Regions from separate parts of the Phreatobacter oligotrophus genome, predicted to be linked through region 2. Evidence: predicted binding sites of a transcription regulator. Region 2 holds the regulator's gene; each other region holds the start of a gene.

Region 1 (3,272 bases), on a different contig from region 2:
ATGTCGCGGAAGGGCTCGGCGGCGGCCAGGCGCTGCGCCAGCGCCTCCCGGCCCTCGGGCGCCAGCAGATCCGCGATGCGGCGGCCGACAAGGGACTGCCCGGCAAGGCCCGCGGCCACGGCGAAACGCGGCGAATGGCTGGTGATGGCGAAGTCAGGACCGGTTTCGAACAGCCAGTCGGAGGCGTTTTCCTCGAAATCGTTGAGCAGGAGCTCGATGATCTCGCCGCGATCCTTGAGCCGCGCCTCGGCGACGAAGCGTTCGGCGAAGAGCCGCGAATAGCCCGACACGCTCTGAACGACGATGAGGGAATAGGCGACGATCAGCGCCACCAGCGCGCCGACGAAGCTGTTGTCGGATTGGAGGAGGCCGAGCACCGAGCCGAGGGTGAGGATGCCGACATAGACATGGGCGGCGGGCGCCACCGTCGACAGCGCAAACCCGCCGGCGCAGATCATGCCGGTCATCAGGCAGGCGATGACCAGCTGGTCCTCGATGGGCAGGCGGCCAAACCACAGGAGCGGCACCGCCGCCCAGAGCATGGCCAGCAGCGCGGCATGGACGGTGGCGTGGCGGATGGCGCGCGGCGAGGCGGTCGAGCGGGGTTGCCGGCCCCTCGTGCGCAGCCAGCCGAGGGTGGTGGCGGCTACCATGAGCACCACCGCAGCCGCCCAGCCGCCGACAAGGCCAATATGCGTGTCGCCGGTGACGACCCACAGCACCACGCCTGCATTGATGAGGTTGGCGAGCATGGTGAGCGGCGCGAAGCGCGTGACGGCGTGGATCTGCGCGGCCCGGACGCGGCCGGCGAGATCGGCGGTCGCAACCGCGTCCGCGGCGATCCGTCGCTCGGTCGTCTCAACGCTGGGGGCCGGCCTCACCATGACACCTCCGTCACCGTGTGCTGGTAGCGCCGCGAATCTAAATAAACTCGAACGATTTGAACGAAACGCGTCCCGGCAGGGCGAGGACGGCCGGGCCGAAGCCCGGGAGCCTTAACACCCCGCTACCGCTCAGAGCGGGCAGGTCTTAACGCTGCGGCGGATGGCACGGAGGCCCTCGCGGGTCCGGGTCCAGACCTCCTCGCCGACGGCCGCCTCCATCCGCCCATGGGCGGCCTCCCACAGCGGGACCGCGGCGGCGAGCAGCGCCCCGCCCGCCTCGGTCAGGGCCGGACGGACGGCGCGGCCCTGGCCGGAGGTCATGCCGACGAGGCCGGCCTGTTCGAGGCGCTTGAGGTTGCGCGTCATCGTGGTGCGGTCGAGGGCGAGAGCCTCGGACAGCGCGGTGACCGAGTTGCTGCTGGCCCCCGCAAGGCAGATGAGGATGTTGAACTGCGTCACCTCGAGCCCGAGCGGCGCGAGCGCCCGGTTATAGGCGCGCGTCACCGCATGGGCCGTCATCCGCGTCTGGTAGCAGATGCAGGAGCGACCGATGCGCTGCAGGGTCGCGGGATCGGGCAGCCCGCCGGCGGCGGGCGGCGCCGTTTCGGCCGAGGGGATGGTCGGTGACGTCATGGTGTCACGATCCGGTGCAATGGCGGGCGCGTCAAGGCGATATGGGGAGCCCGCCGCCGTTTACCATGCCGGCGCCAATTCTTGACTCTCTCCGGGCGGCCGATTATCTCCTGCGCCAGCCGTTAGCAGTCACTTCGGTTGAGTGCTAACAGCAACGGCCCCCGGGGTCGTATCGATTTCCAGCGGCCCAAGAGCCGCACTGCCAGGGACCTGATCCATGAAGTTCCGTCCGCTGCACGACCGCGTGGTCGTCCGTCGCCTCGAGAGCGAAGAGAAGACCAAGGGTGGCATCATCATCCCGGACACCGCCAAGGAGAAGCCGCAGGAGGGTGAAATCCTGGCGGTTGGCCCGGGCGGCCGCGACGAGGCCGGCAAGCTCGTCCCGCTCGACGTGAAGAAGGGCGACAAGGTGCTGTTCGGCAAGTGGTCCGGCACCGAGGTCAAGATCGACGGTGTCGACCTCCTCATCATGAAGGAGAGCGACATCATGGGCGTGATCGGCAAGTAAGCCGCACCGCTCCTCCGCCACCCCATTCCATCCATTCCGACAGGAGTAAGCCACAATGGCTGCCAAGGACGTGAAATTCGGCCAGGACGCGCGCGAGAAGATGCTGCGCGGCGTCGACATCCTCGCTGAGGCCGTGAAGGTCACGCTGGGCCCGAAGGGTCGCAACGTCGTCATCGAGAAGAGCTTCGGCGCCCCGCGCATCACCAAGGACGGCGTCACCGTCGCCAAGGAGATCGAGCTTGCCGACAAGTTCGAGAACATGGGCGCCCAGATGGTCCGTGAGGTCGCCTCCAAGACCAACGACCTCGGCGGCGACGGCACCACCACCGCCACCGTGCTCGCCCAGGCCATCGTGAAGGAAGGCGCCAAGTTCGTTGCCGCCGGCATGAACCCGATGGACCTGAAGCGTGGCGTCGACATCGCCGTGCTCGAGGTCGTGAAGGCCCTCGAGAAGTCGGCCAAGAAGGTGAAGTCCTCGGCCGAGGTTGCCCAGGTCGGCACCATCTCCGCCAACGGCGACGCTCTGATCGGCGAGATGATCGCCAACGCCATGCAGAAGGTCGGCAACGAGGGTGTCATCACCGTCGAGGAAGCCAAGTCGCTGGACACCGAGGTGGACATCGTCGAGGGCATGCAGTTCGACCGCGGCTACCTCTCGCCCTACTTCATCACCAACGCCGACAAGATGATCGCGGATCTCGAGGACGCCTACATCCTCATCCACGAGAAGAAGCTCGCCGGCCTCCAGGCGATGCTCCCGGTCCTCGAGGCCGTGGTGCAGACCGGCAAGCCGCTGATCATCGTCGCCGAGGACGTCGAGGGTGAGGCTCTCGCGACCCTCGTCGTCAACAAGCTGCGTGGCGGCCTCAAGGTTGCCGCCGTGAAGGCTCCGGGCTTCGGCGATCGCCGCAAGGCCATGCTGGAGGACATCGCCATCCTCACCGGTGGCCAGGTCATCTCCGAAGACCTCGGCATCAAGCTGGAGAACGTGACCCTCGCCATGCTCGGCCGCGCCAAGAAGGTGCTGATCGAGAAGGAGAAGACCACGGTCGTCGACGGCGCCGGCAAGAAGAAGGACATCGAGGCCCGCATCGGCCAGATCAAGGCGCAGATCGAGGAGACGACCTCGGACTACGACCGCGAGAAGCTCCAGGAGCGCCTGGCGAAGCTCGCCGGTGGCGTCGCCGTGATCAAGGTCGGCGGCTCGACCGAGGTCGAGGTGAAGGAGAAGAAGGACCGCGTTGATG
Region 2 (3,272 bases):
ACCAATCTTGGATCGCTCGGCTGGGTGTCCGACCGGGACGGCTATCGCTACCAGCCGCTGCATCCGGTGACGTCGGCGCCCTGGCCGACGATCCCGACGGAGATCCTTGCGATCTGGGAGGCGGTGTCGGGCTATCCGCATCCGCCCGAGGCCTGCCTCGTGAACTGGTACGGCCCCGGCGCCCGCATGGGCCTGCACCAGGACCGGGACGAGGAGGATTTCGACGCGCCAGTCGTGTCGCTGTCGCTCGGCGAGACCGGTCTGTTCCGCATTGGCGGCACGGTGAAGGGCGGCAAGACCGTGCCGGTGAAGCTCGCCTCGGGGGATGTGCTGGTCTTCGGCGGCGCAGCGCGGCTCGCCTATCACGGCGTCGACCGGCTCATCCCCGGCACCAGCGGCCTGCTGAAGGATGGCGGGCGCATCAACCTGACGCTGCGCCGGGTCACGCGGCCGGGGCCGTGAAGATCCCGGGGTGCGGGCACCCCGGGACCACGTCTCTCGAGGATCAGCTCGCGGGAGCGGAAACCGGCTTCATCAGGCCGAGCACGGCGCCGGCCGGATCCTCGACCACGGCGATGCGGCCGACATTGGGGATGTCCATGGGCGGCTGGAGCACCTGGCCGCCGCCGGCGGTCGTTGCCGAGACGGCGCGATCGAGGTCGTCGACCTGCACATAGGACAGCCAGCCGGGCTGGCTCTCGGTGTCCTGCGGGTCCATCGGCATGATGCCGGCGGTCGGCGTGCCATCGGGCGCGCGGGCAATCCAGTACTCGCCATCCGGCATGGGGAAGGGCTCGAACGTCCAGCCCAGGGTCTGGCCGTAGAAGGCCTTGGCCTTGGCGATGTCGTTCGTCATCAGTTCGTTCCAGTTGAACCGGCCGCTCATGCGGGTCTCCTCCCATGGATGCGCGCGGGAGGACGACCTCCTCCCGCCAAGTCGCGAGAGGATCATGGTCGGATGGCAGCCCGGCGACAATGAGGCGGCGCCGGTCATCCAGCGTTCAGGTGATGAGCCGGGAGAGGACCTTGGCCGTGTAGTCCACCATGGGGACGATGCGGGCATAGTTCAGCCGCGTCGGGCCGATGACGCCGAGGACGCCGACGATGCGGCTCTGGCCGTCGCGATAGGGCGCGACCACCATGGACGAGCCGGACAGCGAAAAGAGCTGGTTCTCGGAGCCGATGAAGATGCGCACGCCATCGGCGGTCTCGGCGCGGCCGAGCAGGTCGACGAGATCGCGCTTCGATTCGAGGTCGTCGAAGAGCAGGCGGATGCGCTCGAGATCCTCCATGGCCCTGAGGTCGCCGAGGAGGTTCGCCTGGCCGCGGACGATGAGCTTGCGCTCGGTCGGGTCGCCGCCGGACCAGGAGGCAAGCCCGGCCTCCACCAGCTTCTGCGTCAGCCCGTCCAGCTCCTGCCGCGACTGGTCGAGGCTCGACTGCAGCTCGCTGCGGGCATCGGCCAGCGTCCGGCCGCGGATATGGGCGTTGAGGAAGTTCGACGCCTCGATCAGCGCCGAGGGCGGCAGCCCCGCGGGGATCGGCACGATGCGGTTCTCGACCTGCCCGTCCTCGGAGACCAGCACGACCAGGGCGCGCTCCGGCTCGATGCGGACGAATTCGATGTGCTTTAGCCGGACATTGCTCTTCGAGGCGAGCACCACGCCGGCGCCGCGCGACAGGCCCGAAAGCAACTGCGTCGCATCGGCCAGCACCGTCTCAAAGGACTGCTGGCGCGCTGACGCCGCCACCTGCGCCTCGATGGCCTGGCGCTCTTCCTGCGCGAGGTCGCCGAACTGCATCAGCGCGTCGACGAAGAAGCGCAGGCCCCGTTCGGTCGGCATGCGGCCGGCGGAGGTGTGCGGCGCATAGATGAGGCCCGCCTCCTCGAGGTCCTGCATCACGTTGCGGACCGAGGCCGGCGACAGCGTCATCGGGATGATCTTGGAGATGTTGCGCGAGCCGACCGGCTCGCCGGTGGCCAGATAGCTCTCGACGATCTGGCGGAAAATCTCGCGCGAGCGCTCGTCGAGCCGGGCGAGCGCCGATGGGGCACCGGCGGTCGGGTCGGGATTCTGGCGCGGGAACTCGGCTGACACGGGGCAAACCTCCAGTGCCGAATTTGGGCCTGCGTCGCCCGCCGATCAAGCGTTCTGTTGGACGGCGCCCGATGGAGCGTCCTTGCCGCCCCGACCGTTCGGCCCTATGACCGCCCGACCCGGCCCCCTCTCCCCAGGATCACGCCCATGCGTCCCTCCAAACGCGCCCCCGATGCGCTGCGCCCCGTCTCGCTGGAGCGCGCCGTCGCCCGCTATGCGGAGGGCTCCTGCTTCGTGAAGTTCGGCAACACCCATGTGCTCTGCACGGCGTCGCTGGAAGAAAAGCCGCCGCCGTGGCTGCGCGGCCAGGGCCGCGGCTGGGTGACGGCGGAATATTCCATGCTGCCGCGGGCGACGCTGGAGCGCACCCGCCGTGAATCGACCTCCGGCAAGCCCTCGGGGCGCACCCAGGAGATCCAGCGCCTCATCGGCCGGTCGCTGCGCACCATCGTCGACCTGCAGGCGCTCGGCGAGCGGCAGATCACCATCGATTGCGACGTGATCCAGGCCGATGGCGGCACCCGCACGGCCGCGATCACCGGTGCCTGGGTGGCGCTGCATGACTGCATCGCCTGGATGACCGCCCGGTCCATGCTGAAGGTGAACCCGATCCGCGACCATGTCGCGGCGGTGTCCTGCGGCATCTACCAGGGCACGCCAGTCCTCGACCTCGATTATGCCGAGGATTCGGAAGCCGACACCGACGCCAATTTCGTCATGACCGGCGGCGGCGGCATCGTCGAGATCCAGGGCACGGCCGAGAAGACCCCCTTCAGCCAGGAGGAGCTTCTCAGCCTGCTGGATCTCGCCCGTGGCGGCTGCGCCCGCCTCGTCGACCTGCAGAAGACGGCGGTCGCCTGATCAGGCGATGCCGAGCTTCGAGCGGGCGAGGGCGTTCAGCGCCTCGCCATCGGCGAAGACATAGCCACCCTCGACCAGGCGCGTCGTGTACTGCTTGTTGTACATGAAGGCCCAGATGATGTTGCTGATGCCGAGGGTGAAGAAGCTCAGCACCATGGTGACGAGGCCGATGACGATGTCGCCGCGGAACAGGGCGGGAAAGCCGCCGAAGAAGAGCGTGGTCCAGGAAAAGCCCACCAGGCCCTTCTTCACCAGGCCGGTCTGAGGGTGCCTCATCATTACGGTCGTTGCCACGGATAAACCCCTTGAATG
Region 3 (3,272 bases), on a different contig from region 2:
GTTTCCGTGATTCGGCCTTCGCCCGCACCTGGCATCTCGTCGACCATCGCCCTGGGCCAAGGTTTCACCTGTGCTTCTCTCCCCACCAGAACACCGACCTGTCCCTCAGCCCTGTCGGTGCCGCCATCGAGCAGGCAACGTCCTCAGTGCTCTACTCCATCGCCTTCCTCGGGCAGACGACGAAGGGGCCGACCCGGGAAACGCTCGATGATCTCATCAAGAAACCCCTTTTCAGCTATGGCACCGTGGACCAGCGCGGCGGACTTGAACTGAAAAAGCCCGACGGTTCCCTTGGTGTCGTCGACTTCAAGTTCCTCGGAGCCAATGCGCCCGAGCCGTTCGCCAGCGAGTGGTCCGGCGGCAAGGGCCGCACCATCCACAACAAGTTCGTCGTCACGGACTTTGATCTGCCGACCGCCAAGGTGTTCACCGGGTCGAGCAATCTTTCGCCGAGCGGCGAGAGCAAGAACGGCGATCACCTCATCATGATCGAGGATCGAAAGATCGCTGCCGCCTACGCGATCGAGGCGATCCGCATCTTCGACCATCTCCATTTTCGCAACCGGATGGAGGAGGCCAAGAGCGGCAAAGCTCCGAAGCGCGGCCGACGCAAAAAGCCTTCAGCCGCCACTACTCGGCGCAAACTGGTGCTCCAGAAGCCCGTCGCCATTTCCGGCGCCGGGGCGAGCTGGTTCGACCGCTTCTACAAGCCGGATAGCCAGGCGCTGCGCGACAGAAAGCTCTTCTCGCGCTAGCCGCCTCAATGCACCCGGAACTCGCCGGCGACCATGGCCAGCTCGGCCGGGCCGATCAGGTCCTTGTGGGCGACGGTGACGCGGTAGAGCTTGCCCTCCAGGCTCGCCTGCCAGAAGGCCAGGAAGCGGTTCAGCTCGGGAAAGCGCGGGGCGAGGTCATAGGCCTGCCAGACATATTCCTGGAGGATGGAGGGATGGTCGGGCAGGCGGTAGAGAATGCCTGCCGTGGTCAGCCCGTAGCCCTCGATCTGGCGGGCGAAATCTGCCGATGCCATGCACGAACCTCCTTTGCCGGATGACGAATCCGAGTGCAGCGCAACATCAAGCGCCAGGCAACAAGAAAATTCATTTTCGTCATCGAAATCAGTCTGTTAGCACTCGTTTGAAAAAAGTGCTGACAGGGGTCTTGAAGGGCAAAATCCGGCTTCCTAACTCATCGCCCGGACGGGATGCCGGAGGGCATCGGGCGATGCGCTCGCTCACTCCTCGCGACGGGTCCCGGCCACTGACAGAAGCGATGATCCACATCCGGAGGAACTCATGAAGTTTCGGCCACTGCATGACCGTGTCGTCGTCAAGCGCATCGACGCCGAGGAGAAGACCCGCGGCGGCATCATCATCCCCGACACCGCCAAGGAGAAGCCGCAGGAGGGCGAGGTGATCGCCGTCGGCCCCGGCGGGCGCAACGAGCGCGGCGAACTCGTCGCCCTCGACGTCAAGGCGGGTGACATCGTGCTCTTCGGCAAGTGGTCCGGCACCGAGGTCAAGATCGACGGTGTCGACTACCTGATCATGAAGGAGAGCGACATCATGGGCATCGTCGAGAGCTCGGCGAGCCTGAAGAAGGCCGCCTGAGCGGGGCCTGATCCTATCCCTCAAGTCTGATCAATGGAGTGAGGAACCATGGCTGCGAAGGACGTGAAGTTTTCGCAGGACGCGCGCGAGAAGATGCTGCGCGGCGTCGACATCCTGGCCAATGCGGTCAAGGTGACGCTCGGTCCCAAGGGCCGCAACGTCGTCATCGAGAAGAGCTTCGGCGCCCCGCGCATCACCAAGGACGGCGTCACCGTCGCCAAGGAGATCGAGCTCTCCGACAAGTTCGAGAACATGGGCGCGCAGATGGTGCGCGAGGTGGCGTCCAAGCAGAACGACGCTGCCGGTGACGGCACCACCACCGCCACCGTTCTCGCCCAGGCCATCGTCAAGGAGGGCGCGAAGTCGGTTGCCGCCGGCATGAACCCGATGGACCTGAAGCGGGGCATCGACCTTGCGGTCGAGGCGGTGACCAAGGAGCTGGAGAAGAACTCCCGCAAGGTCACCAAGTCCGACGAGGTTGCCCAGGTCGGCACGATCTCGGCCAATGGCGACGTCGCCATCGGCAAGATGATCGCCGAGGCCATGCAGAAGGTCGGCAACGAGGGCGTCATCACGGTGGAGGAGGCCAAGAGCCTCGAGACCGAGCTCGACGTGGTCGAGGGCATGCAGTTCGACCGCGGCTACCTCTCGCCCTACTTCGTCACCAATGCCGACAAGATGGTGGCCGAGCTCGAGGACCCTTACGTCCTCATCCACGAGAAGAAGCTGACCGGCCTGCAGGCCATGCTGCCGGTGCTCGAAGCCGTGGTGCAGACCGGCAAGCCGCTGCTCATCGTCGCCGAGGACGTCGAGGGCGAGGCGCTCGCCACCCTCGTCGTCAACAAGCTGCGCGGCGGCCTGAAGATCGCCGCGGTGAAGGCGCCGGGCTTCGGTGACCGTCGCAAGGCCATGCTGGAGGACATCGCCATCCTCACCGGCGGCACGGCGATCTCCGAGGATCTCGGCATCAAGCTGGAGAACGTCACTCTCAACATGCTCGGACGCGCCAAGAAGGTCCGCATCGAGAAGGAGGCCACGACCATCGTCGACGGCGCCGGCTCGAAGAAGGACATCGAGGCCCGCGTCGCCCAGATCAAGGCGCAGATCGAGGAGACCACCTCCGACTACGACCGCGAGAAGCTGCAGGAGCGGCTGGCGAAGCTCGCCGGCGGCGTCGCGGTGATCCGCGTCGGCGGCGCCACCGAGGTCGAGGTCAAGGAGAAGAAGGACCGCGTCGACGACGCGCTCAACGCCACCCGCGCGGCGGTGCTGGAAGGCATCCTGCCCGGCGGCGGCGTCGCCCTCCTGCGCGCCGCCAAGGCGCTGGAGGGCCTCAAGGGCGCCAATGACGACCAGCGCACCGGCATCGACATCGTCCGCAAGGCGCTGGAGGCCCCCATCCGCCAGATCGCCGAGAATGCCGGCGTCGAGGGCTCGATCGTCGTGGGCAAGGTCACCGACAAGGCCGATTATGCCCATGGCTATGATGCCCAGGGCGATGCCTATGGCGACATGTTCAAGCTCGGCATCATCGACCCGACCAAGGTCGTGCGCACGGCGATCCAGGACGCGGCCTCCGTCGCGGGCCTGTTGATCACCACCGAAGCGATGATCGCCGAGAAGCCGAAGAAGGACGCGCCCGCCCCGGCCATGCCGGGTGGC

What was found. The regulator HrcA, encoded in region 2, represses chaperone genes, less so after heat shock. The targets are predictions, from matches to a motif close to GTTAGCACTCNCNNNNNGNGAGTGCTAAC.
Region 1: groES (co-chaperone GroES) is a predicted target of HrcA. The motif match lies at 1,639-1,667, and genes of this name have one in related genera.
Region 3: groES (co-chaperone GroES) is a predicted target of HrcA. The motif match lies at 1,126-1,154, and genes of this name have one in related genera.

Annotation. Positions count from the first base shown of each region.
Region 1 covers NZ_PZZL01000007.1:77,362-80,633, forward strand. Annotated here, with positions in the region: gene C8P69_RS16050 (putative bifunctional diguanylate cyclase/phosphodiesterase) at 1-884, opposite strand, end outside; gene C8P69_RS16055 (MarR family winged helix-turn-helix transcriptional regulator) at 1,014-1,517, opposite strand; gene groES (co-chaperone GroES) at 1,735-2,025, shown strand; gene groL (chaperonin GroEL) at 2,081-3,272, shown strand, end outside.
Region 2 covers NZ_PZZL01000014.1:19,085-22,356, forward strand. Annotated here, with positions in the region: gene C8P69_RS20775 (alpha-ketoglutarate-dependent dioxygenase AlkB family protein) at 1-462, shown strand, start outside; gene C8P69_RS20780 (VOC family protein) at 506-886, opposite strand; gene hrcA (heat-inducible transcriptional repressor HrcA) at 1,002-2,099, opposite strand; gene rph (ribonuclease PH) at 2,247-2,960, shown strand; gene C8P69_RS20795 (hypothetical protein) at 2,961-3,236, opposite strand.
Region 3 covers NZ_PZZL01000005.1:297,761-301,032, reverse strand. Annotated here, with positions in the region: gene C8P69_RS13675 (phospholipase D-like domain-containing protein) at 1-755, shown strand, start outside; gene C8P69_RS13670 (usg protein) at 761-1,030, opposite strand; gene groES (co-chaperone GroES) at 1,296-1,610, shown strand; gene groL (chaperonin GroEL) at 1,659-3,272, shown strand, end outside.